4 regions of the Lactobacillus delbrueckii subsp. jakobsenii ZN7a-9 genome follow, and region 3 is predicted to be linked to each of the others. Evidence: predicted binding sites of a transcription regulator. Region 3 holds the regulator's gene; each other region holds the start of a gene.
The links. Region 3 encodes Rex, which represses fermentation and respiration genes when NADH is low (regulators of the CRP and FNR family bind a similar motif). Its sites were predicted from a motif close to TTGTGAANTANTTCACAA; they were not measured.
Positions count from the first base shown of each region.

Region 1 (7,981 bases), 180 kb from region 3:
AAGCTCTTGGACGGACGAAGCGGCTGGGTTTCCAAGACGGCCTTGGCAAAGCGGCTGGATGAAGATGACTTCTTGTGGTCAGCAGATCCGGAATACTTTTTGCTTCAAGCCAAGCCGGATGAAGAAAGCTTCAGAAAGCAGGTAACGGAGACCGCCAAGGAGTACTTGGGCTACCAGTACCGGTGGGCGGGCAAGAGCCCCTTGGGGATCGACTGCTCGGGCCTAGTCTTCATGAGCTATATGCTAAACGGGGTCCTGCTCTGGCGGGACGCGGAAATCAAAGAAGCCTGGCCGGTGCACGAGATTGAGTTTGAAGACCTGCGGCCGGGGGACTTGATTTATTTCTCAGGACATATTGCCATGTACCTGGGCCACGGCAAGTACATTAACTCAACTGGCTATAAGGAGCACTTCGGGGTAGCCATCAGCAGCCTTCGTAAGGAAGACCCTAACTACCGAGCCGACCTCTTCCAGATGATCGAGAAGTGCGGCTCCCTGTTTTAAGAGGAATGAACTGGTCCCAATTGCTTATGCTATAATCGAGTAAATGAAGTACTTGGCTGGGATTGGGGCAGGCCTGGTCAGCATCAGTATTTTTGACTATTTAGCGCCAAAAAAGACTTAGCGTTGATAACAAATAAGTGCAAAAAAATAGTGGACCTTCCATCTGAGGAAGTTCCACTATTTTTTTGTCTTACTTGCTAAAGCCGTCAGGATGCTTTTGGTGCCAGTTCCAAGCGCTGGCGATGATGTCGTCGACATTTTCGTACTTCGGACTCCAGCCCAGCACCTTCCGGGCCTTGCTTGAGTCAGCAACGAGTGAGTCCGGGTCACCGCCGCGGCGTGGCCCGATAGTATAAGGAATGTCAACGCCGGTAACCTTGATGGCGGCCTTCAGGATTTCCAAGTTGGAGAAGCCGGTGGCCGTACCCAGGTTGAAGACGTCGCTTTGGTTAGTTTCCATCAAGTGCTTCAAAGCCAGGACGTGGGCGTCGATCAAGTCAACCACGTGCACGTAGTCGCGGACGTTAGTACCATCCTTGGTGTCGTAGTCGTCGCCAAAAATAGTAAAGTCACCGCCGCCAGCCAGGGCAGCCTTCATGATGTTAGGAATCAAGTGGGTTTCTGGATGGTGGTCTTCACCGATTGATCCGTCCAGGGAAGCACCCGCCACGTTGAAGTAACGCAGGGCGATGGACTTGATCCCGTTAGCCTTGTCAGCCCAGTGCATGATCTTTTCCATCATCATCTTGGTTTCCCCGTAAGGGTTGATTGGGTTAAGCGGAGTTTCTTCAGTGATTGGCAGCTTTTCAGGGATGCCGTAAGTCGCAGCGCTGGATGAGAAGACCAGGTACTTAACCCCGGTTTCTTCCATGGCTTCCAGCAGGCTGATCATGCCGGATACATTGTTCTTGTAGTACTTCAGCGGCTTCTTGACTGATTCGCCGACCAAAGAGTAAGCAGCAAAGTGCATTACGGCTTCGATCTTTTCCTTCTTCAAGACGTCAGTTACCGCATCCTTGTCCAAAAGGTCAACTTGGTAAAACTTGGCCTTTGGGTCAATAGCTTCCTTGTGACCAGTGAACAGTGAGTCCAAAACGACTACGTCATTGCCATCGGCAACCAGCCGTCTTACAGCGTGGGAGCCGATGTAGCCAGCACCACCTACAACTAAAATTTTCATGTTTACTCCTTTTTTATACTTTTTTGCAAAACCTAACTGATACCTAGTATAACAGAAAATGCTTTCCCCGGCTGAAGCAATTACAGGGCAATCGCCTTGTTGGCCTTGGCCAAAAGACTGGCCGGAATCGCCTGGTGCAGGTGCCAGACAAAGGAAACCGGCCGCTCGCCTGCACTTGAAACATAATCCGCGTTGCCTAAGAAAGTGTAAGCTGCTGTATAATTTCCCTGCTTTTTAAACTCTCTGACAAAAAGAGAAATCAGATTGCCGGTCTCACCCTGGTGGATATAGCGCTGGATCTTCGGACTGGCTGGCCGGTCCTGGCTCTGGCTCTGCCAGTGGAAAAGCTGGGCATTGATGGCATAGTCCTCATACATGGTTGACGGGGAGAAGTCTTTTTCACTCTTGTTCAGATTAATAAGGAAGATATCCGTCTTTTTATCAGCGAAGTACTTGACCCCCTCCCGGAATTCCGGGGACTGGTCCTGGTTGAAGTAGTCAAAGGCCGCCATGATCTGGTTGACATTGTAGTGGCAGTGGACTTCCAAGGGACAGGTGAAGGGGTATTCGTTAGCTTCCGGCAAAACGGTCAACTGGCTCAGCCGGTAGCGGAGGACTTCCATTAATTCCTCTTTGACGAAGTCTTCCTTTAAAAAGTCCCTAATCCCTTCATGCAGGTCCTTAAAGCCCAGTTGGGCCGGCTTTTTCTTGTAGAAGCTGTAGTAGAGCATCCCCAGCATCAAGCGTTCAGTCTCATTACTTGCCTCTTTTGGCGTCTTTAGGTAAGCCAGCCAGTAGTCCAGGAGCCTTTTGGAATCGATGTGGAAAAAGCTACTGAACTTCTGGTAGACCTGGTTTTCCACATCCCGGTCGTCAGTAATCAGTCCGGCCCATTTTTTCAAACGGAAAAGTGAACGTGACCCGCTGGCGTGGTAGAAGTCATAAAGACTCATGTCATAAGCCTTGAGGAAGTTGGCCAAGTTTAATTCCAGGCCCGTGTCTTCGCTAAAAGTCTTCACGCGCTGGGTCAAGCCCTTTTTGTTAGCCGTGTTCTGGCCAAGGTTGTCCAGGATGTACTTTTTGGCAACGGGCTCAAGCTCCAGATAGCAGGCTGCCGGCAGGTGCGGGAAGCCATCTCTGATTTCATATGGCAGGGCATGGCCTGGTCCGGTCAGGGCCTTGAACTTGGCCTCATAGTTATAGTGGCGGTTGGCCTGGCCGATGAAGTCCAGGACTGTCAAGCAATCCTTGCCCGGGCTGAAGCGGAGACCCCGGCCCAGTTGCTGGAGGAAGATGGTCGGGCTCTGGGTTGGCCGTAGAAAGAGGATGGTGTTGACGGCTGGGATGTCGACTCCTTCGTTATAGAGGTCAACGACAAAAATAAACTTGAGCTTGCCGGAGGTCAAATCCTCCTTAGCCTGCTGGCGGTCAGCCTGGGCAGTCTGGCCAGACAAAGCAGCGGAAGGGATGCCGGCCTGATTGAAGGCAGCGGCCATGAACTCGGCGTGCTTGACGCTGACGCAGAAGCCTAAGCCCTTGATGTCTTCCAAATTGTTGCTGTACTTGTCCAGGCTGCGCAAAATCAACTTGGCCCGGGCGTCGTTAGCCGTATAGACATTTTCCAGTTCGCTGACCTCGTATTGGCCCCGGCTCCATTTCATGCCGGAGTAGTCAACATTGTCGGTGACCCCGAAATACTGGAAGGGGCAGAGGAGCTGGCGGTCGATAGCCTCGCCTAACAGCATTTCGGCGGCAATATTGCCGTCAAAGTACTGCAAGATATCCTGTCCGTCCATCCGGTCAGGGGTCGCGGTCAGGCCCAGAAGGATCTTGGGCTTGAAGTGGCTGAGCAGCTTTTGGTAGGACTTGGCCGCGGCGTGGTGGAATTCGTCGATGATGATGAAGTCGTAGTAGTCGCTTGGCAAGAGGTCAGCCATTTTTTCTGAGTTAAAGGACTGGATGGAGACGAAAAGCTGGCTGATATCATCAGTCTTGTACTGGCCGACCAGTAAGTGGCCGAAGTTGAAGTCGTTGAGGACCTCGCGGAACTTTTGCAGACTCTGCTCCAGGATTTCCTGCCGGTGAGCGACGAAGAGGAGGCGGGCATGGGGATGCTCTGCCAAGTAGCGCTTGAAGTCAAAGGCGGCGATAACGGTTTTCCCCACCCCGGTGGCGGCAACGAGGAGATTTTTATAATGGCCGTAAACTTCCCGCTCAGCCTGCAGCCGGTCCAGGATCTCCTGCTGGTAGTTGTAGGGCCGGATGCTGGTTTCCAGGTGGAAGGTGTTTGCCTTATGCCGGTTGAGTTCTATCTGCAGTTTCTTCCGGCAGTCTTCCTGATCCGGGTCAAAAGTTTCAAAAGAGGGGTCGTTCCAGTAGCTTTCAAAGGAAACGGCAAATTTATTGACGATGTCAAAAGACTCCTGCTCAGTAACCTTGACATTCCATTCCAGGCCCGTGGTCAAGGCAGCGCTGGAGAGGTTGGAGGAACCGATGTAGGCGGTGGAGAAGCCAGTCTCTCTTTTAAAAAGATAGGATTTGGCATGCAGGCGGGCGTGGTCGGTCTCGTAGTTGATCTTGACTGTAGTGTTGGGCAGCTGGCTCAAGGTCAGGATAGCCTTGTAGTCAGTTGCCTGGGTATAGGTTGTCGCGATCACCCGCAGCTGGTGGCCGGCTTTTTGGCAAAAAGCCTCCAAATCTCCTAAAAGGGGGCGGATGGCCGACCACTTAATAAAGGAAACGAGCAAGTCGACCTGGTCAGAAGAGGCGATTTCCTTCTTGATTTCGCTGAGCATGCTGGGCTCATTTTTACTGCCGGTAAAAAGGGCATTCTCCACTATGGAAGTCTGGGGCCGGATGGGGGTAATCTTCTGGGACTGGGTCAGCTTGTGGTAGATGGAGGTCAGGACTTCGCCTTGTTCCAGGATCTGCAGGTCTTCGTAGTCGGCTTCGCCGGTATGCTGGGCGACCTGGTCGACGATGGAGTTGGCCAGGCGGATCTGGGCGATGAGGGCAGCCTTGTCTTCACCGGACTTGAAGCTGTCGCGGAGGTAGTGCAGGCCCGACCGGATGACCTGGGAGAGGTAGATGGTCAAGAGATGGCGGGAGTCATCAGCGTTTAGCTGTTCCAGTTGATAATTCCTGGTTTTTGGGTCGATTTTTTCCAGCTGGTCCAGGATTTCTTGGTTAAGGATTTGTTCATAAATACCGTCTTTCAGCATGCTTTTCCTGCTTTCTGAAGTGTTTTGCCTTAATTGTATCAGGTTCGGGGAAATTTGCTAAATTATGTCTTTTTGTTATTGCTCTCACAAAAAAGACTATGATATGCTTATAGCAAGATTTTTTACTAAGGGGGAAAAATGATGAAGAATTACATGCAACATCTTAAAGAGCGGGCCATTAGCGCTTATCCGCCTAAGACCAGCCGGCTGTGGAGTATCTGTATTGCAGCCGCGGTCATCATTGGCCTGCTGCTGAGCCATTTTGGCCAGGCCAAGTTTGGGGCTTCGCTTGCTGATTTCGCCCTGCTTTGCGGGATTGACTTGTTAGGAGTGACTTTTGCCAAGCACGGGGTCAATATTTTTCTGGCCTACTTACTGGCGGCGGCCTTGTATTTTGCGGTTTCTGTCTTATTGACTTTTTACATCATGTCATCCAACAATTTATAAGAAAGCAAAAGGAGCTGACTTCTAGTTAAGAAGCAGCTCCTTTCTTATTTAGTCGAATTGATCCAGTGAAAACCAGCCCCGATGAGCCAGATGGCGCCTCCTAAAATAAAGAGGACCCAGCTGGTGGACCAGCGGCCGGTCGCGATGCTGGCCAGCAGGTAGACAGCAATGACGATAGTCCAGTAGATGCTGTTGATCCTGCCCAGGCGCTTAGTGTTCGGCCGGTCCATCTCTTCGCCTGGTTCGATGGTCTGCCCTTCTTGCTTGCCGTCTTTCAGCAGGTAGTCAGCTGACACGTCGTATAAAACCGTCAGTTTGGCGATGTATGATATGTCGGGCACGCTGTCGCCGTTTTCCCAGCTGGCCACCTTGGCTTGTGTGGTCATTAATTTTTCCGCTAATTCTTTTTGGCTTAAGCCATTCTTCTTGCGCAGGTCGCGCAGCTTGCTTGGAAGCATCATGTTTTTCCCCCTCATCAATCTCTCTTCGATAATATTATAGCCTCTAGCCAGCTTAAAAGCTCGCGGGGAAAGAAAAAGTTCCCGCGTCAGCAGGAACTTGAAAAGTCATTAATCTAATTTGTCAGCCAGGTCGGTCAGCTTGGCAAATTCGCGCTGAACTAGGAAGGAGACGCAGAGGGCCAGGCCGGCCAGGATGATGAAGGCGGCCAAGGTCACGTAGTAGCTCTTCAAAACTTCGTGGGTGAAGGAGAGCAGGAGCGGGCCAACCATGCCGGCTGCCGCCCAGGCAGTCAAGATGGAGCCGTGGATGGCGCCGAGTTCTTTAGTGCCAAAGACGTCGCCCAGGTAAGCCGGAATAACTGAGAAGCCGGCCCCGTAGCACGACATCAAAAGGCTGAGGGCTACAGCGAAGATGAATGGTGAGTGGGTGAAGATCAAGATCACGAACATGGCCATGTCAACGACAAAGATCAAGCTGTAGGTCAAAGGCCGGCCAATGTAGTCGGACAAGGTTGCCCAAACCAGCCGGCCAAAGCCGTTGAAGAGGCCGATGATGCCGACCATGACAGCGGCAGTAGCCGCGCTCATCCCAGTCAGTTCCTGGGCCATTGGTGAAGCAGCGGAGACCAGGGAGATCCCGCAGGTGATGCTGATAAAGAACATGAACCAGAGCAGGTAGAAGGCCTTGGCCTTCAGTGCTTGGTTGGCCGTCATTTGCAGGCCGCCAGTCAAGGAAACAGCTTCCTTGTCTTCACTCTTGAAGTTGGCCAGATCTTCAGTAGTTGGCCGCTTAATAAACTGGGCAGATACGATCATAATCAAGAAGTAGCCGGCACCCAAGATGTAGAAGGTATTGGACAAGCCAACGCTTGACATCAGGAATTGGGCGACCGGGCTGGTTAAAAGAGCGGCAAATCCGAAGCCCATGATGGCCAGGCCAGTAGCCAAACCCCGTCTATCCGGGAACCACTTGATGATGGTTGAGATCGGGGTGACGTAGCCGGCACCCAGGCCCAGACCAGCGATGACGCCGTATGAAGCGTACAAGAGCCAGAGCTGCTGGCTTTGAACAGCCAGGCCAGTCAAGGCGATCCCGCTCCCGTAAAGGATGGCGGAAACAGTCCCAGTCAAGGTCGGGCCGAATTTTTCGACCAGGCGGCCCATGAAAGCCGCGGACATCCCCAAGAAGAAGATGGCCAAACTAAATGCAAATGCAACTGATGATTCGCTCCAGCCGGTCTGTGCCGCGATTGGCTTAGTGTAGACGCTCCAAGCGTATACTGAGCCGATCATCAGATGCAGCATGACCCCCGCCAAAGCAACAATGTAACGATTAGTCTTCATTGTTCAGATATTCTCCTTATAAATCTTTGGACTTTGTAACAATACACGAACAATATTATTAAATAGGGTCAATATCATTCGATGTGTTAAGGATATCATGTCAGCAATGTAAGGGCAAGGCAAAATTTTTAAGATCTTGAGTTGGAACCGCTAACCATACTACTAGATCTAGGGTTGTTTTTTGCAAAAGAGTTACCGGTAACATGACCGGAAAAAAGTGAAAGCGCTTAGGAAAACGGCTAAGATAGAAGGGTGAGAAAAAACGGCCACAGGCCAAGGAGGAAAAAATGGCTAGCGATACCAAGATTGACTTGCGCAAGCAAATGATTTACAGCATTTTTGTCAGAAACTACTCGCCAGAGGGCAACTTCGAAGGGGTTCGGAAGGATTTGAACCGGATCAAGGACTTGGGGACGGACATCATCTGGCTTTTGCCGATCCAGCCGTCAGGCAAAGAGAAGCGGAAGGGGAGCCTGGGTTCACCCTACGCAATTTCCGACTACCGGGCTATCAACCCGGAATACGGGACTATGGAGGACTTCAAGCGCCTGTGCGATGACGTTCACGCCAAGGGGATGAAGATCATCATCGACTGCGTCTACAACCACACTTCCCCAGACTCAGTCCTGGCTAAGGAGCACTCGGACTGGTTCTACCACAAGAAGGATGGCAGCTTTGGCAACAAGGTGGGCGACTGGAGCGACGTTATCGACTTAGACTACAGCCACAAGGACCTCTGGAAGTACCAGGCAGAGACTTTGGTCATGTGGGCCAAGTATGTGGACGGTTTCCGCTGCGACGTGGCCCCGATGGTGCCGGTGGAC
Region 1 covers NZ_CP018218.1:17,566-25,546, reverse strand. Annotated here, with positions in the region: gene LJ046_RS00140 (C40 family peptidase) at 1-504, shown strand, start outside; gene galE (UDP-glucose 4-epimerase GalE) at 695-1,684, opposite strand; gene LJ046_RS00130 (DUF3427 domain-containing protein) at 1,765-4,905, opposite strand; gene LJ046_RS00125 (hypothetical protein) at 5,044-5,352, shown strand; gene LJ046_RS00120 (helix-turn-helix domain-containing protein) at 5,397-5,813, opposite strand; gene LJ046_RS00115 (L-lactate MFS transporter) at 5,922-7,157, opposite strand; gene LJ046_RS00110 (alpha-amylase family glycosyl hydrolase) at 7,445-7,981, shown strand, end outside.
Region 1: LJ046_RS00130 (DUF3427 domain-containing protein) is a predicted target of Rex. The motif match lies at 4,978-4,995, and genes of this name have one in related genera.

Region 2 (7,981 bases), 410 kb from region 3:
TCTGAAAGTTGTAGACTGTTTCTAGCTTGCCTTTTGAGCCTTTAACCGGCTTGTCCCACTTGCGAACTTGGTTGCGCAGAGCCTGCCAGTTATTAACCGCTAGCATCGACTTGATGCCGCAGTAGCGGTTCAAAAAGAAATGCCGGCATCTGCCGTATCTTTCAAAAAAGTCGGACATTCTGGCAAATTCTTCATCGCTTATCTTTTTGGAGTAGACTCTAACTGTCTTGGGCTGAGTCTTTTTCACTGTCTGCTTGACTGAAGAGTTTCTTGGATGACTCTTGCATTCTGATGCGACCTCTTTCCATACAGCTTAGCTGAGAAAACAGTGATTATAGATAAAACATCTTCTACAAGTTCTGAATTTGGATCAACGTTATCTGTCTGATTGATGACAACCAGCTCTACATCGTTTGCCTGACAGATTGTCTCAATCATTTCAAAGCCAAAACGGACAAGCCGGTCTTGATAATTTACCACGACTCGCTCGCACTGCTTCTTGCAGATCATGTTGATCAGCTCTGTCAGGCCCTTTTTCTTATAGTTGAGACTAGATCCAACATCTTGAATGATCTTAAACTGATAGCCATTGACTTCGCAATATCTGGACACTACATCCTTCTGCCTTTGGAGGTCTTCTTTTTGATGACCAGAAGAAACCCGGCAATAGCCGATGGTTAGCAGCTTCTTAGGCTTAGACGCCTTCACATTTCCTTGCAGAACTTCATCTAGCATTTCTTTAGTGTAGCGACGTTGATTGGAGGCAGTTCTAAGCGGCGTAATCAGTCCTTCAGCTTCCCAATTGCGGAGAGTTGACTTGGCAACGTTAAGATATTCAGCTGCTTTTGATATGGACATGTATTCGCTCATCGTTTCTTCCTTCCAATCTTTTGATACCGGCATTATATCATGAATTGGTAAGAAATATTACTATTTAGTACTGGATGAAATTAATACTTTTTAATAGTCACAACCTTCTTCCTCAAGCCGGACAAGAAGGTTAGTCCGGCCAAGGTTGGCCAGGTGCTTTCCTCCCACTTCACCGGGACCAAGTACTCCAGCTACGGCAAGTGGAAGGGCGGCTACCGGCCGATCAACGTGCCAACTGACGTGGAATCCCACATCCTGCATGTGCCTAAGGAATACGCGGCTATCCAGTGGCTGGCCATGGCCTCCTCGGCTAACAGCGTCTACCTGCCTTTCTACACCAACATCAGTGACACGCCAAGCCAGTACAAGGTTGACGTGACGGCAACTACTAGGACCCGACTAATACCAAGTCCGCCTACTGGACTTACAAAACTACGGCCATGGTAATTGAAGCCTACAAGCACAAGAAGTTCATCGACAGCTCAACTGGCAAGAAGATGGACCTGATCTACAAGGACGTTAACCCGACTAAGAAGGCCGTAACTAAGTAGCTCAAGGCCTACCTGGCCCAAAGCGACAAGCTGACGGCCTATCTGACAGAACAGAACCAGAAGAAATGCCGACTACGCTCAAAAGAAGTGGCAGACCATGAACAATAGCTTGATCGTCCACTCCAACAAGCTGGCTCCGGTAACCAAGTCCAAGCTCACTTTCAACAAGTAATTTTATTTCTGTAATCTCCATAGTAACTGTAAACAAGAAGCATTTTAACAAGTAAGAAGAGTAACATCGATATTTTAACCGCGCGAAAAAGGCAGCCTTAGCGGGGCTGCCTTTTCACTTACAAACTTTTTACTTTACTTACAAGCACTTTGCAAACTTGCTTTTAACCTTTTTACCACAGGCCGATCAGCTTCATCCACAAGCCGCCAATGCCGCCGTAGACTACCAGGTAGAAGAGACCCAAAACGAAGCACATCTTCCACCAGTCAGTCTGCTTGACATAGCCTAGGGCGAAGAGGGCAGTAGCCGGCCCACATGAGTAGTGGGTGGTTGACTGGAAGATCGCCCCAGTCATGCCCAGCATGATAGCCGCGAACATTACCGGCACGCCAGCACTCTTGGCAATCAAGAGCAGAGGCGCGTACATGGCAACAACGTGGGCCGTGCCGGAGGCAAAGAGGTAGTGGCTGTAGAAGTAAACCAGGACCAGGATGGCCATGACCAGAACTGGTGACATGCCGCCGATGACAGACTTGATTGAAGTCTGCAGCCACGGAATCACGCCGCCCTTAAGGCTCAGTTGGTTGGCCATGAAGATCAGGATTGAGAACCAAACGACAACGTTCCAGGCACCAGTTTCGCTCAGCATGTCCTTGGTGGTCAGCACCCCGGTTACCAGCAAAAGCGCGGTTGCCAGGAAGGCTACCCAGGTAGCGTCCAAGCCGATGAAGCTGGACAGCATCCACAAGACAAGGGCCAGGATGAAGACTGCCATCATAACCTTCTCAGAAGCCTTTATAGCGCCCATTTCCTTCAATTGGCCGTCAGCCCATTCCTTGGCGTTAGGAGTTTCCTTAATCTTAGGCGGGTACATCTTGTAGATGATAATTGGCACTAAGATGAAGGAGATCAAGGCTGGCACGATAGCGGCTGCTACCCAGCCGAACCAGGAAATCTTGACCCCATTAGCCGCTGCCAGACCAACCGCGGCCACGTTAGGAGCTGAGGCAGTCATGAAGAGGCTGGATGAGATCGTGTTGGCGTGGAATTCGTTGAAGACCAGGTAGGAACCGATCTTGTCTTCCGTGCCATCAGAAACCTTGGAACCGAAAGTGTTGGACAAGGATTCGATGATTGGCAGGACGATACCACCAGACCGGGCAGTGTTACTTGGGGTGGCTGGTGAAACGACCAAGTCGATCATGGACAAGGAGTAGGCCAGACCCAAAGTCTTTTTCCCGAAGGCCCGGACGAAGATCAAGGCGATCCGCCGGCCCAAGCCAGTCTTGGTAAAGCCCCGTGCAATCATGTAGGCCATGGCGATGGTCCATGGAGTTGAGTCAGCGAAGGCTGACAGGGCTGGCTTCATTTGCGCCAGGCCCAGGCCGATGATGGTCACGTAGGCGATGATGGATACCCCGGCGATTGGCAGGGGCTTGGTAATGCAGGCAATGATCGTCGCCAGGAAGATGGCGAACATATGCCAGCCGGCAACGGTGATGGTCGCCGGGCGCAGAGGAGTGAGCAGGAAGAGCCCAATCCCGATGATCAAAGGCCAGATGAAGCCTTTGTAATTAACTTTTGTTAACATTTTTTCTCCCGCTTTTTGAAAAAAACTATTCTTCCGGCTTAGTCCGGTCGATGTTGGTCATGGCCATGTAGTCCATCCATTCATCGTATTGTTCTTCAGTCACCTTGCCGCTCTTCAGGGCAGCTTCCTTCAAGGTAGTGCCTTCACGTTGAGCAGTTTGAGCGATTACGGCAGCTTCATGGTAGCCGATCTTTGGTGACAAAGCAGTAACAGTCATCAGGGAGTTTTCCAGCAGGTCATCCATTCTTTGTTCGTTGACAGTCAAACCGTGGATCATCTTGTCAGCGAAGCCAGTAATAGTGCCGGCCAGGATGTCAGCTGATTCCAGGAAGGCAGCGATCATGACAGTCTTGAAGACGTTCATTTCGAAGTTACCTTGGCTGGCAGCGAAGTTGATAGTTACGTCGTTACCCAATACGCGGGCTACAGCCATGGTTACTGCTTCAGCCTGGGTTGGGTTAACCTTACCTGGCATGATTGATGAGCCTGGTTCGTTGGCTGGGATGTTAAGTTCACCGTAGCCGGCACGTGGGCCAGAAGCCAGGAAGCGGATGTCTTGGGCAATCTTGAACATGTCGTTGGCCAAAGTCTTGAAGGCGCCGTGCATTACGCTCAAAGCTGAGTGGTGAGCCAGGCCCCAGAACTTGTTGGTGTCAACCTTGAATTCGTGGCCGTAAACTTCTGACAGCTTGCCAGCGATAGCTTCAGTCATGCCCGGAGCGGCGTTCAAGCCAGTACCTACGGCAGTACCACCGATAGCCAATTCGTAAAGGCTTGGCTTCAATTCTTGGATGTAAGCCAGGTCATGCTTCAAAGCTGAAATGTAGCCGGAAACTTCTTGGCCGAAAGTCAAAGGAGTAGCGTCTTGCAGGTGGGTACGGCCAACCTTGACAGTCTTCCAGTACTTGTTTTGCTTTACCTTAAGTTCGTCAATCAAGTGTTCAATAGCTGGTTCCAGCTTGTCGACAGCTTCAACAGCAACGATGTTCATTGCAGTTGGGTAAGTGTCGTTTGAGCTTTGGCCACGGTTAACGTCGTCGTTAGGCAGGATGTTCAAGCCTGGGTGAAGCTTGTTAGCCAGGTTGGCAACAACTTCGTTGACGTTCATGTTGGTTTGAGTACCTGAACCAGTTTGCAATACGTGAAGTGGGAAGTGCTTGCGCAGGTCTTCGTCGCTAAGTGCCAGCAATTGGTCGATAGCTTCTTCGATTGCTTGTCCCTTTTCAGCTGGTTCGTCGCCAACTTCAACGTTTGATTCAGCAGCAGCCTTCTTCAAGTGCAGGAAAGCACGGATGATAGCCAATGGCATCAATTCGCCGGATGGGAAGTTGTTGCGGCTTCTTTCAGTTTGCGGGCCCCAGAGAGCTTCCTTAGGAATCTTAACTTCACCGATCGTGTCTGATTCAATACGGTATTCTTGTTCTGCCATCTTACAAATCTCCTTACAAAAAGCTTTTACAAAAATCTTGCTTAACTAATTGCATTATATAACGGCTTTTTTGAATTTTGTTAAAAATAACACAGCTTTTTGTCGTTTTTTAAAGAATTTCAAGGACCGTCTATTTTTTGAAATTTAGGGGATTTTTTAGCAAATTTGTTAAAATGTAAAAGTTTTCAGTGATAAGTAAGCGGTTGCCAGAAGCTCTTTGCAATTTATTTTGACGTAGTAAAAAAATTTTAGCCTGTTTTTTACAGGAAGTTAATGAAAAATGTAACTTGTGAAATATTCATTAGCCAAAAGTGGTTCAGGCAGTTTTTCCTTATAATAATACGCTTTCATCGTTTTAAGAAGAATGCGAAAAATGAGCATAGCTAAAAAATGAGGGATTTTGGGCAGTTGCATCCCCGGCACAAACACAAAAATACAAGGAAGAAAAAGGTCTATCCTCAATTGGTCAATGTCATTAAGTTAAGACATTGACTCTGAACGGAGAACGTCTTAGAACACTCATCAGAATTTGATGAGTGTTCTTTTTGCTTAATTTTTGAAATCGCTTTACGCTATCTTTGATTAGAAATTTTATCAAAGGTGGCGTATTCTCATGACTAAGAAACATCAAGTCTTTAGACAGCTTGATTCTGTAACGGATAAGGCTGCCGAATGCATCAATTACTTTGCTTATCATCCGTGCAAAGATTTCACGCGTAAAAGAAAATTGGATGCTAAGACATTCATTAAGACCACTCTTGGCATGCAAGGAAACTGCTTAAATAAGGAGCTAGCTGACGCATTTCCTAAGTTCTCTGAGCGAATGACTGTATCGGCCTATGAACAACAGAAAGCTAAGGTTAACCCTAGATTGTTCAAGGTAATTCTGTATGAATTCAATTCAACTCTGAAACAGCCTGCTTTATATCGTGGCTATCGACTGCTGGCAATCGATGGTAGTGACTTTGCTTTGCCATATGATAAGCATTCACCATTTCTATGCAATATTCAAACAAGAAAAACACCTTCGGCCGATAATAAATTAACGACCAAAGGTGCTTGCTTGATTCATGCCAATATCCTTTACGATATCGCAAATTGTTGTTACCTAGACTGCTTATTGCAATCACGAAAGGGTATGGATGAACGCAGTGCGGCTGTGCACATGCTTCAGAACTTAAGACTTCAGCACCGCTATATCGTACTGATGGATCGTGGCTATGAATCCTTCAATCTTTTCAAGCATGGCAATCGACTGTCTAACTGCAACTATGTTGTTCGCCTCAGAACTAAAGATAAAGGTGCTATTCGGGAAATCAGTGCTCTTCCCGACCAAGAATGTGATCTTGAGATGACGTTTAACATCACCAATAGCGCCAAGCAAAAGAAGCTTCATCCGGAGTATCACAAAATCAATGCCCCAAATCGTCGCTATAAGGACAAATATTCACCCAAGTACCGTACAGCGCACTGGGATTTTGAAAGTTTTTGTCCGGTCCACTGCAGAATCGTTAAGCTTAAGATCAACGACCCACAATCGGGAAGCACCAAGTGGGAAGTACTAGCTACTAATCTAAGCTCGAACGACTTCCCGCTTAGTGAAATGAAAAAACTGTATCATCTGCGCTGGGATATTGAAAGCTCATTTCGCAAGCTAAAGTATGATCTCGGTGCAGTATGTTTTCATTCGAAAAAACCAACATTTCAAGAAATCGAGTTGTACTCTCAACTGATTATGTTTAACGTGGTCAACAGAATCATATCCCTTTGCCGGGTAGCTGATGCTCACAGGAAATGGCCTCATGAGATAGACTTTAAAGAGGCAGCCAACATAGTTCACCGCTATTATACAACGTCCATGAAAGATGCCCCAAAGCAGATGATTGAAGAAATAGAAGCGTATCATCATCCAGTCCGAAAAGGCCGAAAATATCCAAGACCTTTACGGTTTCAAGGTTCTGTTAATTTAAACTATCGAATTTCGTAAAAAGACAGTCAATTGACTGCTTATTTGTCATGCCCAAAAAACAGAAAAGACACCTATCTAACATAGATAAGTGTCTCAAAACGGCTCCCTGTTCAAAGTCAATGCCTTAACTTAATGACATTGCCCTTTGGCAGCAGTCGCTTTGTTTGAATCAATATTAGCGGGATCTAATCAGTTAATACCCCTCCGTTGTAAAGTACCAACGAACGTTGTCCCCACTCTTAAGCTTCGTTAAGTTTGCAGCATGGTCAATAAATTTCTTGTTAACACTGAACATCCAACCGGAACCGGCCTTAACGTCATTTTCCTTGAGGCCGTTAATGCCGTTCACGTAAACGGAGGGGCCCGGAATATAACTAATCTTCAGGTTCGTTTGCTTTAAAATCGAAAACGCGTTGGCGCCCTTTTTAACGCGCATCCACTTCGAATAGAAAACTTTTTTGTATCCATCAACCGTTAAATGGATTTGAATTGTATTCTTAGCATTAGACGACTTTTTAGCCGCATGATGCGTATCCTGAACCACCTTGGTTTCTGCTTTGTGGTTAATTTTACCCAGCTTATCAGATTTAGGGGCATTTGACCGCTTAGTTTTAGCGACCTTGTTAGGACTTGCCTTTGCACTGGATCCGGTTGTCCGATTAGGGCTTGTGCTTGATTGAGAACTAGCAGTTTGGGGCTTGTTGGCTGTTTTTTGAGCCCGCCTATCTGCTTTTGGTTTTGCTTTGCTTGCACCCTTTGCTTTTTGCTGGTGACTTGGCTGTTTAAGATAACTTGAACTGGTCGAACTTGAACTTGAACTTGAAGAAGTCACTTGTTTAGAAGTTGTCGGCTTAGGGGCTGCGTCTCTCGATGAAATCACCTGTTGGGCGCCAAAAGCGATTCCAATTGTGAGAATGAACGTAAGAATGAAGCCAATTGCTTTTTTCATATTGTTTTGTCACCTATCACTCAAAATTTGGCGATTAATTAATTGTGTAAACTGAACGATTCTTTAAAGCAGCTTTATAAGCGGCAACCGCTAAATTTACCTGACCGACACCATAGAGCTGAGTAGCTGCGTTTTTAATTGAACCGGATTTATTGACATAGGTCAGCATTGCATAAAGCGGCGTACTAGTTTGACTTGTTTTCATCGCCGTGTTATTCACATATTTCTTCATGCCAAAAACATTTGATAGGGCAATAATTGCTTCAGCGGTTGAATTGGCATTTGGCGTTGTTTTGCCATTAAACGTGTAGCCAAATGCACCACTGGGCTGCACAATACTAGTAAGAAATTCTTGCCCCTTCAGCAGGCTGTCCTTGACGTTAGTTGTATTAACCTTTCCTAGAGCCAGAGCGGTTAGAACCATGCTGGTCGTGTCGGCATCCCTAACTC
Region 2 covers NZ_CP018218.1:253,295-261,275, forward strand. Annotated here, with positions in the region: partial or broken gene LJ046_RS01395 (RNA-guided endonuclease TnpB family protein) at 1-178, opposite strand, end outside; gene LJ046_RS01405 (IS607 family transposase) at 244-870, opposite strand; gene LJ046_RS01410 (C69 family dipeptidase) at 964-1,317, shown strand; gene LJ046_RS01415 (DASS family sodium-coupled anion symporter) at 1,766-3,184, opposite strand; gene LJ046_RS01420 (class II fumarate hydratase) at 3,210-4,613, opposite strand; gene LJ046_RS01425 (IS4 family transposase) at 5,227-6,600, shown strand; gene LJ046_RS01430 (DUF4430 domain-containing protein) at 6,776-7,531, opposite strand; gene LJ046_RS01435 (prenyltransferase/squalene oxidase repeat-containing protein) at 7,566-7,981, opposite strand, start outside.
Region 2: LJ046_RS01420 (class II fumarate hydratase) is a predicted target of Rex. The motif match lies at 4,691-4,708, and genes of this name have one in related genera.

Region 3 (7,981 bases):
AAGACCTGCCACGCCATTACCCGGCAAGGTGAACTTATGGCACTTTGTGAGGTAAACTGGCAAAAAATGTGCTTTAATAGAGACTGATTCAGTTGTTTTTGTTAAGCCATTTTTAGGAGGACAGTCTTGTGAAAAGTGAATCAAAAGTCAGCAGCAAGCTGGAGCTGCGGGAGCTGGTCTTATTGGCCATGGTTATCGCCATCAAGGTGGTTTTGGGACAGTTTAAGGTCGGGGATGCCACCCTGCAGGTGGGCCTGGGCTTTATCGGCAGCGTCATGCTGGGCTACTTGTTCGGGCCTTGGTGGGGCTTTGCCGGCGGTGCCTTGAGCGACCTGGTTTCATCCGCAATTTTTGGCAACCTGGGCGGCTTCTTTATCGGTTACACCTTGACCGCGGCCTTGGGGCCGATGATCTACGGCTTCTTCTTGTACAAGAAGCCCATCCAGATTTGGCGGGTCATCGCGTCCGTAATCTGCGTCACGGTAATCTGCAACATCGGCTTAAACACCCTTTGGGTCAGCATGATGTACGGGACCAACTTTATGGTCGCCCTGTCCAGCCGGATCCTCAAGGAAATGATCACTCCATGGATTCAGATGGTCGTGGTTTGGTTTATCCTGGAAGGCCTGTCCCGGGTCAAGCTGAGTAGAAAATTTTAGGAAATAAAAGTTAGATCATGAAGATTTTAAGCATTTCGACGGCAACGAGCGATTTGAGCGTTGCCTTGAATGAAGCTGACCACTTGGTCAGCGAAAAGATCGAGGAAAACCAGCGCAACCACAGCGTTGACCTTGATCCGGATATTGCCAGCCTGCTGGCAGAAAACGGTCTGTCTTTAAAAGACATCGACCGCTTCGCGGTGGCGATCGGGCCTGGTTCATATACTGGCCTCAGAGTCGGTTTGACCACGGCTAAGATGTTTGCCAGCATTTTGAATAAAGAGCTGGTTGGGGTCTCAACTTTACAGGCCCTGGCCCAGAACTTTGCCGGTGAAGATGCCTTGATCGTGGCTGCATTAGACGCCAGAAACAAGAACTTCTTTGCCGGTGCTTACCGGGGCAAGGAAGCCGTGATTGCAGACGGTCACTACCACTTAAGCGAGCTCTTAGAGCAAGTAGGGGCCCTGCCTGACCAGAAGGTGATTTTTGCCGGCAGCGACTTCAGCAAGTACCAGGAAGAAATCGCGGCAGGGCTGGCTGACAAGGACCTGCGCCTGGCTGAAGGGGAAGAGAACCTTCTGCACGCCGGTGCAATTGGCCGCCTGGCGGTAAGTGCTCCCGTCCTTGATCCGGACCAGGCCGTGCCGAACTATCTGCGCCGGACTCAGGCTGAGTATGACTGGGCAAAGAAGACCGGCCAGGAATTTGCAGCAGACAGTGCATATGTAGAAGAAGTTTAGACTTATGGGACTATTCTTTAAAGCTGACCTGGTGCAGTTTGCCCCCCGGGCAATCAGCATCAGCGGCCATGAATACTGCTTAAAGAAGGCGGAGGCAGGCGAGCTTGCCCGCCTCCTTTTGCTGGAAAAGGAAGTTTATGCCGGCCGCCTGCCCTGGGACGGGGAAGTCTTTGCCGAAGAATTGCGTCGCCGGGATTCCTTATACTTGCTCTTGCTTAAGAGGGATTTTTTGGTCGGAGCCATCGGCTGCCGCTTCAGTCTCTCTAAAGCCCACATCACTTTTTTGGCGGTGATGCCGAAAGAGCAGGGGCAGGGGATCGGGAGCTACCTGGTTCAGACGGTTTTAGACTTGGCCAAGTCGGCTGACCTTAAAGCGGTCACCTTGGAAGTGCGGGTCGAAAACAAGAAGGCCCAAGAGCTCTACCGGCAGCTTGGCTTTGAAGACAATTTTGTCCACAAGAACTACTACGATAATGATGACCGTCCGGACAGCGACGGTTTGAACATGATCTGCCATCTAAGAAAGAAGAACTGACTGTGAAGGAAAAGAAAGACATTCGCGTTTTAGCTTTTGAAAGCTCCTGTGACGAGACTTCGACTGCCGTGGTCAAGAACGGGTCAGAGGTCGAAAGCCTGGTCGTGTCTACCCAAATCAAGAGCCATGCCCGTTTTGGCGGGGTTGTGCCGGAAGTGGCCAGCCGCCACCATATCGAAGTGATTACCCAGATTACCCGGGAAGCCCTGGAAGAAGCCAAGGTCAGCTGGGAAGATCTGGATGCCATCGCCGTAACCCACGGGCCAGGCCTGGTCGGAGCCCTTTTGATCGGGATCAACGCGGCCAAGGCGGCCTCCATGGCGACCGGCCTGCCTTTGATTGGGGTAGACCATATCATGGGCCACATTTCAGCTGCCCAGCTGGTTGAACCGGTTGAGTATCCGGCCTTGGCCCTGCAGGTTTCCGGCGGCCACACCGAAATTGTTGTGCTGAAAGACCCGACCCACTTTGAAATCGTGGGCGACACCCGCGATGACGCGGCCGGAGAAGCTTACGACAAGATTGGCCGGGTCCTGGGGGTCAACTACCCGGCCGGCAAGACGATCGACCAGTGGGCCCACCAGGGTAAGGATACTTTCGGCTTCCCTAGAGCCATGATCGATGAAGATAATTACGACTTCTCCTTCTCAGGCCTCAAGAGTGCCTTTATCAACACCTGCCATCATGCTGACCAATTGGGGCAGGAATTAGACAAGTATGACCTGGCGGCCAGCTTCCAGGCGGCCGTGGTGGACGTTTTGGCTGAAAAGACCATGCGGGCCATCCGGCAGTACCAGCCCAAGACCTTCATCATGGGGGGCGGGGTTGCCGCCAACCTGGGCTTAAGAGAGCGGATGAACAAGGAGATCGCTGCTTTGGAAAAGGCACCGAAGGTTATCCTGCCGCCGCTTAAGCTCTGCGGGGACAACGCGGCCATGATCGGGGCTGCCGCTTACAACCAGTACCTGGCCGGTAATTTTGCCGACTTGACCTTGGACGCGGACCCGTCAATGGAACTGCCTTACGCTGAGGATTACAAGTAAAAAGCAAGACGAAAATGCAACAAAAAAGCAAGTCCAGTAACGGACTTGCTTTTCCTTTGCCTAAAATTAAAATTCTTCCAAGGCCAAGGAGGCATCTTCCCAAGCCTGGCTAACTTGGCTGATCTTTTCCTGGACAGCGGTCAATTCTTCCTGGAGAGGCCCCAGCTTGCTGAAGTCGGCGGCGATTGCCGGGTCAGCCATTGCTTCCTGGATCTCTTGTTCTTTTGCTTCCAGCTCTTCCAGGTCCTTTTCTGCCTGGGCGACCTGCCGCTCCAGTTTCCGCTTTTCCGAGTCCCGCTTTTTCTGCTCCTGGTAGGAGAACTTGCTTTCGCTGACTGCCTTGACGACTGGCGCTTCCTGCGCGGCTGTTTCTTGAGCAGCGGCTTCTTCCTTGGCCTTTTCGTTCAAGTAGTAAGTGTAGTTGCCTTCATAGATTTTGGCCTGGCCGTCTTTAGCGACGACGATCTTGTTGGCCAGTTTGTTGATGAAGTAGCGGTCGTGGGAAACGAAGAGGAGGGTGCCGTCGTAATCGGCCAAAGCTTTTTCCAAAACTTCCTTGGCGTCCAGGTCCAAGTGGTTGGTCGGTTCGTCCATCAAAAGGAAGTTGTTGTGTTCCATGGACAAGACGGTCAGGGTCAAGCGGGCTCTTTGCCCCCCGGACAGCTGGCTGACCTGCTTGTCAATGTCCTTGGCCGTGAACAAAAAGCTGGCTAGGATGGACCGGATGTCCTTTTCGTTCATGTCTTTGTGCCGGTCCCAGATGGTATCGATCACGGTCTTAGAATAGTCTAATCCCTGCAGTTCCTGGTCATAGTAGCCGATATCCAGGCTGGCCCCGTACTTGATTGCCCCGCTCTTAACCGGCAGTTGTTTCATGACAGTCTTTAAAAGGGTGGACTTGCCGATCCCGTTTTGGCCAATGATGGCCACCCGGTCACCCTTATTGATCTGGAAGGAGATGTCCTTAAGCATGGTCTTGTCTGGATAGCCAACGGCCAGGTCCTTCAAGATCAAGACTTCCTTGCCTGACGGCCGGGCGCTGTCAAACTTGATCCGGACTTTTGACTTGTGCTTTGGCGGGTCGACCAGTTCCATCTTCTCCAGGGCCTTGCGCCGGCTTTGGGCCTGCTTGGTGGTGGAGGCGCGGACGATGTTCTTTTGGATGAACTCTTCTTCTCGCTTGATCTCTTCCTGCTGCTTTTCATAAGCGGCTTCTTGCTGCTGGTCGCGCAGTTCTCTTTGCGCCAGGTACTGGCTGTAGTTGCCCTTAAAGACAGTCAGTTCCCCATGCTGGAGTTCAAAAATCTGCGTAGCCAGGTGGTCTAAGAAGTACTGGTCGTGGGAAACCGTCAGGATGGCGCCAGGGTAGTTCTTAAGAAAGGCTTCCAGCCAGTCCAAAGTATCCAGGTCCAGGTAGTTGGTCGGTTCGTCCAAAAGCAGGAGCGGGGGCTTCTTTAAAAGGAGCTTGACGAAGCTGAGCCGGGTCTTTTCCCCGCCGGACAGGCTGGCAATCTGCTTGTTCCAGGTCGCTTCCGGGAAGTTGAAGCCGTTGAGCATGCTCTTGATTTCGGCCTGGTAGGTATAGCCGCCGGCTTGTTCAAAATTATACTGGGCCTGGTCCAGGCGGCGCAGAAGCTCTTCGTCTTCCGGATGGTCGGCGATGGCGTACTGCAGCTTCTCCAGCTGCTGGCCCTGGTCGATCAAGGGCTGGAAGACCGTCAGCATCTCTTCCCAGATCGACTTCTCTTCGTCAAAGTCGTGCTCCTGGGCGATGTAGCCAATCTCGATCCCCTTGTTGACGGTAAATTCCCCCTGGCTGGCTTCCTGGCGGCCGGTCATGATCTTTAAAAGGGTCGTTTTCCCGGCCCCGTTTGGCCCGACCAGGCCGATCCGGGCATTGTTCTCAATTGAAAAGTTTACCTTGCTGAATATAGGAGCAGCTCCGAAGCGTTGCTCCAAATTGTGTCCTTGTGCTATTATCATATTTCTTCACCTTGAAACATTGTACCATGCAAAAGGCTTGCCTGCCGCCAGCCAGGCTGATTTTCCCTTTCTTTTCCGCTTCTTTTTTCCCTCCTTTTATTTTTCCTTTTTCTTTAAAGAAAATGCCGGAAGCGCTGATCTCTTAATCAATTTGTGAAAAAGTTCAATAAAAAGGATTATACGGCAAATATTGTGAAAATACGACTTGCCAAGGACTGGTAAAAATGGGTATCATAGTAGAAGATTGATTAGAGATTCACATTCACAAAATAAAAACTGGAGGCATCTTTTTATGAACAACAAATTTAGAATTCCCAAGGCTACTGCCAAAAGATTGCCGCTATATTACCGCTACTTGCTGCTTTTGAATGATGAAGGCAAAGACAAGGTTTCTTCAACTGAACTGGCGGAAGCCGTTCAAGTCGACAGCGCTTCAATCCGCCGGGACTTTTCTTACTTCGGTGCCCTGGGCAAGCGGGGTTACGGCTATGACGTCAAGAACCTGCTCAGCTTCTTTAAGAAGATCCTCAACCAGGACACTTTGACCAATGTTGCCCTGGTCGGGGTCGGCAACCTGGGTCATGCCCTTTTGAACTACAACTTCAAGCGCAGCAACAATATCAGAATTTCCTGCGCCTTCGACATCAACCCGGAAATCACCGGCAAGATCACCCAGGGGGTCCCGGTTTACTCAATGGATGAAATGAAGCAGCAGATCGCTGACCAGCAGATCCGGATCGCTATCTTGACCGTTCCCCAGGCGACGGCCCAGAAGACGGCTGATGAAATGATCGAAGCCGGGATCAAGGGGATCATGAACTTTACCCCGATCCGCCTGTCCGCCCCAAACGGGGTCCGGATCCAAAACGTCGACCTGGCTACCGAATTGCAGACTTTGATCTACTTCCTTGACTCTGACGAAATGATCAAAAAGCAGCTGGAAGAGCGGAAAAAGGCCATGAACAACACGAATAAATAAGGAAAACAGCACTTTTTAGCACTCTCGACTAAAAAGTGCTATTTTTCTCTTGCCTTTTTGGAAAAAAGGTATTATTATCATAGTTGTAAGTTAGCACTTGATCAAGATGAGTGCTAAAGAATTTCTAAAGACAATTAATTTTAGGAGGGAATAACGTGTTACAACCAATTGGAGATCGCGTGATCGTTGAAGTTAAAGAAGTTGAAGAACAAACTGTTGGTGGTATCGTACTTGCTTCCAACGCTAAGGAAAAGCCAACCCAAGGCAAGGTTGTTGCCGTAGGCGGCGGCCTGTACGCGGAAGATGGTAGCAAGCTTCCTATGACCGTCCAAGAGGGCGATGAAGTTTTATACGATAAGTATTCTGGCACTAAGGTCAAGTACGAAGGCAAGGAATACTTAGTCCTTCATGAAAAAGACATTTTGGCAATTATTAAGTAATTTAAGGAGGGTGAATTAAAAAATGGCAAAAGACATCAAGTTTTCAGAAGACGCAAGACGTTCACTTTTAAACGGGGTTAACAAGCTGGCCAACACGGTCAAGACGACCTTGGGGCCTAAGGGCAGAAACGTTGTTTTGGAACAAAGCTACGGCGCCCCAACGATTACCAACGACGGCGTGACTATCGCCAAGGCAATTGAACTGGAAGACCACTACGAAAACATGGGGGCCAAGCTGGTTGCTGAAGCTGCTTCAAAGACCAACGACATCGCTGGTGATGGTACGACCACGGCCACTGTTTTGACCCAAGCCATCGTGCAAGAAGGGATGAAGAACGTGGTTGCCGGGGCTAACCCAGTTGGCATTCGCCGCGGGATTGAAAAGGCCACCCAAGCAGCCGTTGACCAATTGCACAAGAACAGCCACGAAGTTTCCAGCCGGGACCAAATTGCCCAAGTTGCTTCAATCTCAAGTGCTTCAAAGGAAATCGGCGACTTGATCGCTGAAGCCATGGAAAAGGTCGGCAAGGACGGTGTTATCACCATTGAAGACTCCCGCGGGATCGAAACTGAACTGAGCGTGGTTGAAGGGATGCAATTCGACCGCGGCTACCTGTCCCAATACATGGTAACGGACAACGACAAGATGGAAGCTGACTTGGAAAACCCATACATCTTGATCACTGACAAGAAGATTTCCAACATCCAGGACATTTTGCCAATGTTGCAGGAAATCGTGCAACAAGGCCGCTCACTCCTAATCATCGCTGATGACGTGACTGGCGAAGCTTTGCCAACTCTTGTTTTGAACAAGATCCGCGGTACCTTCAACGTTGTTGCTGTTAAGGCTCCTGGCTTTGGTGACCGCCGCAAGGAACAACTGGCTGACATCGCTGCTTTGACTGGCGGTACGGTAATCTCTGAAGACCTGGGCCTGGAACTCAAGGACACCCAGCTCAGCCAATTGGGTCAAGCTCGCCGGGTAACTATCACCAAGGACTCAACTACTATCGTTGACGGCTCTGGCGCTAAGGAAGCCATCCAAGAACGGGTTGACACCATCAGAAAGCAAATCGAAGACACTTCTTCTGACTTCGACAAGAAGAAGCTGCAAGAACGTCTGGCCAAGCTGACTGGCGGCGTAGCCGTAATCCACGTCGGTGCTGCTACTGAAACTGAACTCAAGGAACGCCGCTACCGGGTAGAAGACGCCTTGAACGCTACCCGTGCCGCTGTTGAAGAAGGCTACGTAGCTGGTGGTGGTACTGCTTTGGTTAACGTTGAAGAAGCTGTTAAGGCAATCAAGGGTGACACTGCTGACGAACAAACCGGGATCAACATCGTGGCCCGTGCCTTGACTGCCCCAGTTCGCCAAATCGCTGAAAACGCCGGCCAAGAAGGCTCAGTCGTTGTTGACCACCTGCGCAAGGTTGACCCGGAAGTCGGCTACAACGCTGCTGAAGACAAGTACGTCAACATGATTGACGAAGGGATCATCGACCCAACCAAGGTGACCCGGTCAGCCCTGCAAAATGCCGCTTCAATCGCCGGCCTCTTGCTGACCACTGAAGCAGTTGTGGCAGAAATTCCGGAAGACAAGCC
Region 3 covers NZ_CP018218.1:1,732,886-1,740,866, reverse strand. Annotated here, with positions in the region: gene LJ046_RS08830 (acyl-[acyl-carrier-protein] thioesterase) at 1-87, shown strand, start outside; gene LJ046_RS08825 (folate family ECF transporter S component) at 129-659, shown strand; gene tsaB (tRNA (adenosine(37)-N6)-threonylcarbamoyltransferase complex dimerization subunit type 1 TsaB) at 677-1,399, shown strand; gene rimI (ribosomal protein S18-alanine N-acetyltransferase) at 1,404-1,934, shown strand; gene tsaD (tRNA (adenosine(37)-N6)-threonylcarbamoyltransferase complex transferase subunit TsaD) at 1,937-2,977, shown strand; gene LJ046_RS08805 (ABC-F family ATP-binding cassette domain-containing protein) at 3,044-4,960, opposite strand; gene LJ046_RS08800 (redox-sensing transcriptional repressor Rex) at 5,253-5,939, shown strand; gene groES (co-chaperone GroES) at 6,095-6,379, shown strand; gene groL (chaperonin GroEL) at 6,402-7,981, shown strand, end outside.

Region 4 (7,981 bases), 110 kb from region 3:
TTCTTTATCAGCATCACCTGCGGGATCTCCCTGGTCTCCGCTGCTTCACCAATGGCCCAGGAACTGACTGGGATGAGCGCGGCTACTGCCGCTGTCATGGTCGGCATCATCGGCCTCTTCAACGGCTTTGGCCGGCTGGTTTGGGCAACCTTGTCCGACTACATTGGCCGGCCTTTGACCTACAGCTTGATCTTTGTCGTTGACATGGCCATGTTCGTGATCTTGATCTTCACCCACTCACCATTCATCTTCGCTGTAGCCCTCAGCCTTTTGATGTCGTGCTACGGGGCCGGCTTCTCAGTTATTCCGGCTTACCTGGGCGACGTCTTTGGCACTAAAGAACTCGGCGCCATCCACGGCTCCATCTTGACTGCCTGGGCGGCAGCCGGCATGGTTGGCCCGCTCCTGCTCTCCTTCACCCACGAAGTTTTGAAGAGCTACTACGTGACCTTGGCCGCCTTCATCATCCTGGCCGGCCTGGCCCTCTGCGTCTCCTTCCTAGTTCAGCGCGAATTTGCCAAGCTGACCGACCTGGCTGACAAATTAGATTAATGACTTTTCAAGTTCCTGCTGACGCGGGAACTTTTTCTTTCCCCGCGAGCTTTTAAGCTGGCTAGAGGCTATAATATTATCGAAGAGAGATTGATGAGGGGGAAAAACATGATGCTTCCAAGCAAGCTGCGCGACCTGCGCAAGAAGAATGGCTTAAGCCAAAAAGAATTAGCGGAAAAATTAATGACCACACAAGCCAAGGTGGCCAGCTGGGAAAACGGCGACAGCGTGCCCGACATATCATACATCGCCAAACTGACGGTTTTATACGACGTGTCAGCTGACTACCTGCTGAAAGACGGCAAGCAAGAAGGGCAGACCATCGAACCAGGCGAAGAGATGGACCGGCCGAACACTAAGCGCCTGGGCAGGATCAACAGCATCTACTGGACTATCGTCATTGCTGTCTACCTGCTGGCCAGCATCGCGACCGGCCGCTGGTCCACCAGCTGGGTCCTCTTTATTTTAGGAGGCGCCATCTGGCTCATCGGGGCTGGTTTTCACTGGATCAATTCGACTAAATAAGAAAGGAGCTGCTTCTTAACTAGAAGTCAGCTCCTTTTGCTTTCTTATAAATTGTTGGATGACATGATGTAAAAAGTCAATAAGACAGAAACCGCAAAATACAAGGCCGCCGCCAGTAAGTAGGCCAGAAAAATATTGACCCCGTGCTTGGCAAAAGTCACTCCTAACAAGTCAATCCCGCAAAGCAGGGCGAAATCAGCAAGCGAAGCCCCAAACTTGGCCTGGCCAAAATGGCTCAGCAGCAGGCCAATGATGACCGCGGCTGCAATACAGATACTCCACAGCCGGCTGGTCTTAGGCGGATAAGCGCTAATGGCCCGCTCTTTAAGATGTTGCATGTAATTCTTCATCATTTTTCCCCCTTAGTAAAAAATCTTGCTATAAGCATATCATAGTCTTTTTTGTGAGAGCAATAACAAAAAGACATAATTTAGCAAATTTCCCCGAACCTGATACAATTAAGGCAAAACACTTCAGAAAGCAGGAAAAGCATGCTGAAAGACGGTATTTATGAACAAATCCTTAACCAAGAAATCCTGGACCAGCTGGAAAAAATCGACCCAAAAACCAGGAATTATCAACTGGAACAGCTAAACGCTGATGACTCCCGCCATCTCTTGACCATCTACCTCTCCCAGGTCATCCGGTCGGGCCTGCACTACCTCCGCGACAGCTTCAAGTCCGGTGAAGACAAGGCTGCCCTCATCGCCCAGATCCGCCTGGCCAACTCCATCGTCGACCAGGTCGCCCAGCATACCGGCGAAGCCGACTACGAAGACCTGCAGATCCTGGAACAAGGCGAAGTCCTGACCTCCATCTACCACAAGCTGACCCAGTCCCAGAAGATTACCCCCATCCGGCCCCAGACTTCCATAGTGGAGAATGCCCTTTTTACCGGCAGTAAAAATGAGCCCAGCATGCTCAGCGAAATCAAGAAGGAAATCGCCTCTTCTGACCAGGTCGACTTGCTCGTTTCCTTTATTAAGTGGTCGGCCATCCGCCCCCTTTTAGGAGATTTGGAGGCTTTTTGCCAAAAAGCCGGCCACCAGCTGCGGGTGATCGCGACAACCTATACCCAGGCAACTGACTACAAGGCTATCCTGACCTTGAGCCAGCTGCCCAACACTACAGTCAAGATCAACTACGAGACCGACCACGCCCGCCTGCATGCCAAATCCTATCTTTTTAAAAGAGAGACTGGCTTCTCCACCGCCTACATCGGTTCCTCCAACCTCTCCAGCGCTGCCTTGACCACGGGCCTGGAATGGAATGTCAAGGTTACTGAGCAGGAGTCTTTTGACATCGTCAATAAATTTGCCGTTTCCTTTGAAAGCTACTGGAACGACCCCTCTTTTGAAACTTTTGACCCGGATCAGGAAGACTGCCGGAAGAAACTGCAGATAGAACTCAACCGGCATAAGGCAAACACCTTCCACCTGGAAACCAGCATCCGGCCCTACAACTACCAGCAGGAGATCCTGGACCGGCTGCAGGCTGAGCGGGAAGTTTACGGCCATTATAAAAATCTCCTCGTTGCCGCCACCGGGGTGGGGAAAACCGTTATCGCCGCCTTTGACTTCAAGCGCTACTTGGCAGAGCATCCCCATGCCCGCCTCCTCTTCGTCGCTCACCGGCAGGAAATCCTGGAGCAGAGTCTGCAAAAGTTCCGCGAGGTCCTCAACGACTTCAACTTCGGCCACTTACTGGTCGGCCAGTACAAGACTGATGATATCAGCCAGCTTTTCGTCTCCATCCAGTCCTTTAACTCAGAAAAAATGGCTGACCTCTTGCCAAGCGACTACTACGACTTCATCATCATCGACGAATTCCACCACGCCGCGGCCAAGTCCTACCAAAAGCTGCTCAGCCACTTCAAGCCCAAGATCCTTCTGGGCCTGACCGCGACCCCTGACCGGATGGACGGACAGGATATCTTGCAGTACTTTGACGGCAATATTGCCGCCGAAATGCTGTTAGGCGAGGCTATCGACCGCCAGCTCCTCTGCCCCTTCCAGTATTTCGGGGTCACCGACAATGTTGACTACTCCGGCATGAAATGGAGCCGGGGCCAATACGAGGTCAGCGAACTGGAAAATGTCTATACGGCTAACGACGCCCGGGCCAAGTTGATTTTGCGCAGCCTGGACAAGTACAGCAACAATTTGGAAGACATCAAGGGCTTAGGCTTCTGCGTCAGCGTCAAGCACGCCGAGTTCATGGCCGCTGCCTTCAATCAGGCCGGCATCCCTTCCGCTGCTTTGTCTGGCCAGACTGCCCAGGCTGACCGCCAGCAGGCTAAGGAGGATTTGACCTCCGGCAAGCTCAAGTTTATTTTTGTCGTTGACCTCTATAACGAAGGAGTCGACATCCCAGCCGTCAACACCATCCTCTTTCTACGGCCAACCCAGAGCCCGACCATCTTCCTCCAGCAACTGGGCCGGGGTCTCCGCTTCAGCCCGGGCAAGGATTGCTTGACAGTCCTGGACTTCATCGGCCAGGCCAACCGCCACTATAACTATGAGGCCAAGTTCAAGGCCCTGACCGGACCAGGCCATGCCCTGCCATATGAAATCAGAGATGGCTTCCCGCACCTGCCGGCAGCCTGCTATCTGGAGCTTGAGCCCGTTGCCAAAAAGTACATCCTGGACAACCTTGGCCAGAACACGGCTAACAAAAAGGGCTTGACCCAGCGCGTGAAGACTTTTAGCGAAGACACGGGCCTGGAATTAAACTTGGCCAACTTCCTCAAGGCTTATGACATGAGTCTTTATGACTTCTACCACGCCAGCGGGTCACGTTCACTTTTCCGTTTGAAAAAATGGGCCGGACTGATTACTGACGACCGGGATGTGGAAAACCAGGTCTACCAGAAGTTCAGTAGCTTTTTCCACATCGATTCCAAAAGGCTCCTGGACTACTGGCTGGCTTACCTAAAGACGCCAAAAGAGGCAAGTAATGAGACTGAACGCTTGATGCTGGGGATGCTCTACTACAGCTTCTACAAGAAAAAGCCGGCCCAACTGGGCTTTAAGGACCTGCATGAAGGGATTAGGGACTTTTTAAAGGAAGACTTCGTCAAAGAGGAATTAATGGAAGTCCTCCGCTACCGGCTGAGCCAGTTGACCGTTTTGCCGGAAGCTAACGAATACCCCTTCACCTGTCCCTTGGAAGTCCACTGCCACTACAATGTCAACCAGATCATGGCGGCCTTTGACTACTTCAACCAGGACCAGTCCCCGGAATTCCGGGAGGGGGTCAAGTACTTCGCTGATAAAAAGACGGATATCTTCCTTATTAATCTGAACAAGAGTGAAAAAGACTTCTCCCCGTCAACCATGTATGAGGACTATGCCATCAATGCCCAGCTTTTCCACTGGCAGAGCCAGAGCCAGGACCGGCCAGCCAGTCCGAAGATCCAGCGCTATATCCACCAGGGTGAGACCGGCAATCTGATTTCTCTTTTTGTCAGAGAGTTTAAAAAGCAGGGAAATTATACAGCAGCTTACACTTTCTTAGGCAACGCGGATTATGTTTCAAGTGCAGGCGAGCGGCCGGTTTCCTTTGTCTGGCACCTGCACCAGGCGATTCCGGCCAGTCTTTTGGCCAAGGCCAACAAGGCGATTGCCCTGTAATTGCTTCAGCCGGGGAAAGCATTTTCTGTTATACTAGGTATCAGTTAGGTTTTGCAAAAAAGTATAAAAAAGGAGTAAACATGAAAATTTTAGTTGTAGGTGGTGCTGGCTACATCGGCTCCCACGCTGTAAGACGGCTGGTTGCCGATGGCAATGACGTAGTCGTTTTGGACTCACTGTTCACTGGTCACAAGGAAGCTATTGACCCAAAGGCCAAGTTTTACCAAGTTGACCTTTTGGACAAGGATGCGGTAACTGACGTCTTGAAGAAGGAAAAGATCGAAGCCGTAATGCACTTTGCTGCTTACTCTTTGGTCGGCGAATCAGTCAAGAAGCCGCTGAAGTACTACAAGAACAATGTATCCGGCATGATCAGCCTGCTGGAAGCCATGGAAGAAACCGGGGTTAAGTACCTGGTCTTCTCATCCAGCGCTGCGACTTACGGCATCCCTGAAAAGCTGCCAATCACTGAAGAAACTCCGCTTAACCCAATCAACCCTTACGGGGAAACCAAGATGATGATGGAAAAGATCATGCACTGGGCTGACAAGGCTAACGGGATCAAGTCCATCGCCCTGCGTTACTTCAACGTGGCGGGTGCTTCCCTGGACGGATCAATCGGTGAAGACCACCATCCAGAAACCCACTTGATTCCTAACATCATGAAGGCTGCCCTGGCTGGCGGCGGTGACTTTACTATTTTTGGCGACGACTACGACACCAAGGATGGTACTAACGTCCGCGACTACGTGCACGTGGTTGACTTGATCGACGCCCACGTCCTGGCTTTGAAGCACTTGATGGAAACTAACCAAAGCGACGTCTTCAACCTGGGTACGGCCACCGGCTTCTCCAACTTGGAAATCCTGAAGGCCGCCATCAAGGTTACCGGCGTTGACATTCCTTATACTATCGGGCCACGCCGCGGCGGTGACCCGGACTCACTCGTTGCTGACTCAAGCAAGGCCCGGAAGGTGCTGGGCTGGAGTCCGAAGTACGAAAATGTCGACGACATCATCGCCAGCGCTTGGAACTGGCACCAAAAGCATCCTGACGGCTTTAGCAAGTAAGACAAAAAAATAGTGGAACTTCCTCAGATGGAAGGTCCACTATTTTTTTGCACTTATTTGTTATCAACGCTAAGTCTTTTTTGGCGCTAAATAGTCAAAAATACTGATGCTGACCAGGCCTGCCCCAATCCCAGCCAAGTACTTCATTTACTCGATTATAGCATAAGCAATTGGGACCAGTTCATTCCTCTTAAAACAGGGAGCCGCACTTCTCGATCATCTGGAAGAGGTCGGCTCGGTAGTTAGGGTCTTCCTTACGAAGGCTGCTGATGGCTACCCCGAAGTGCTCCTTATAGCCAGTTGAGTTAATGTACTTGCCGTGGCCCAGGTACATGGCAATATGTCCTGAGAAATAAATCAAGTCCCCCGGCCGCAGGTCTTCAAACTCAATCTCGTGCACCGGCCAGGCTTCTTTGATTTCCGCGTCCCGCCAGAGCAGGACCCCGTTTAGCATATAGCTCATGAAGACTAGGCCCGAGCAGTCGATCCCCAAGGGGCTCTTGCCCGCCCACCGGTACTGGTAGCCCAAGTACTCCTTGGCGGTCTCCGTTACCTGCTTTCTGAAGCTTTCTTCATCCGGCTTGGCTTGAAGCAAAAAGTATTCCGGATCTGCTGACCACAAGAAGTCATCTTCATCCAGCCGCTTTGCCAAGGCCGTCTTGGAAACCCAGCCGCTTCGTCCGTCCAAGAGCTTAACCTTGTAATAGCCGTCCACAAGCTCATCCATCACGTTAAGCAGGCTGCCCTTATAAACCGTCAACAGAATGTCGGCTGAAACCTTGGGCTCAGCCAGAACGTCAATTACTGGCCGCCGGATGATTTTGACCTCCCGCGCCTTGATTTCTTTCAGGCTAACTGGAGTTACCGCGGCCTTTGGCACGTAGCCCTTATAGCCGTAATGACTGGTTACGTACCAAAAGTCTTCCTTTTTCCCGGTTGCCTTGACAGCCCAGCCGTATAAAAGTTCATCTCTTCTGGATTTGAGGTCGTCTTCCGTCATGAAGACCGCTGGTTGATTGATCAAGCCGTACATTTGCCTTGCTCCTAACTTTAATCGCTTATTTTTCCTTCTTTATCCTAATCGTAGATAATCCCAGTCATTTTTGCAAGAGGACAAATTGCCCTATTTCTTAAGATTCCTTTTCCTTATAGACTATTTCCTTAAATTAATTTCACTTTCTGCTAGCTTGTGTTAAAATATTTCATGTAACTCAATGGAGGTCTTATGGAAGAAAAGAAAACACAAAGTACATACAAACGGACACTGACCAATGCCCACATTCAGCTGATTGCCCTAGGCGGGACGATCGGGACCGGCCTCTTTCTTGGGGTCGGCAACAGCATCCAGAAGGCAGGGCCGGCAGTCATCTTGATCTACATCATCGTCGGCCTCTTCCTCTTTATCTTGATGCGGGCCCTGGGTGAACTGATCTTATCTGACTTAAAGAAGCACACCTATATCGAGTTTATTGAAAAATATCTCGGCAAGGACATCGGCAAGGTGACTGGCTATCTTTACTGGCTCAGCTGGCTGATCCTGGCCATGGCGGAAACGACGGCCTTAGGCATCTACTTCAAGTCCTGGCTGCCCAACCTGCCGACCTGGCTACCCGGGGTGCTCTCAGTCGCGGTCCTGCTCTTGATCAACTTGATCTCTACCCGCTTCTTCGGAAACCTGGAGTTTGCCTTCGCTATCATCAAGATTTTGATGATCGTCGGCTTCGTTATCTTCGCGGCCTTCATGCTGCTGAGCTCCGGTTCAACCAAGTACGGCCAGTCCAGCTTTAGCAACCTGTACGCTGACGGCTTTTTCAACAACGGGGCAGGCGGCTTCTTGCAAGGCTTCCAGATGGTTATCTTCTCCTTCATCGGGGTGGAACTGATCGGGCTGACAGCCGCTGAAGCCAAGGATCCGCGCAAGACTATCCGGAGCGCGATCAATGAATTGCCACTGAGAATCATCCTCTTCTACGTTTTGGCAATTATCGGGATTTTGGTGATCCTGCCATGGAACAAGGTTTCAACTTTCAGCTCACCATTCGTCCAAGCTTTGATGGGAGCAGGCTTTAAGGGGGCCGGCAACTTGATCAACTTCGTGGTCATCACGGCAGCTATTTCAGCAACCAACAGCTTCCTCTACAGTGCCGGCCGCCTGCTCTTCTCCGTTACTTTAGGCGGGGAAAGCAAGTGGAGCAAGTTCTT
Region 4 covers NZ_CP018218.1:1,845,777-1,853,757, forward strand. Annotated here, with positions in the region: gene LJ046_RS09460 (L-lactate MFS transporter) at 1-552, shown strand, start outside; gene LJ046_RS09465 (helix-turn-helix domain-containing protein) at 661-1,077, shown strand; gene LJ046_RS09470 (hypothetical protein) at 1,122-1,430, opposite strand; gene LJ046_RS09475 (DUF3427 domain-containing protein) at 1,569-4,709, shown strand; gene galE (UDP-glucose 4-epimerase GalE) at 4,790-5,779, shown strand; gene LJ046_RS09485 (C40 family peptidase) at 5,970-6,812, opposite strand; gene LJ046_RS09490 (amino acid permease) at 7,005-7,981, shown strand, end outside.
Region 4: LJ046_RS09475 (DUF3427 domain-containing protein) is a predicted target of Rex. The motif match lies at 1,479-1,496, and genes of this name have one in related genera.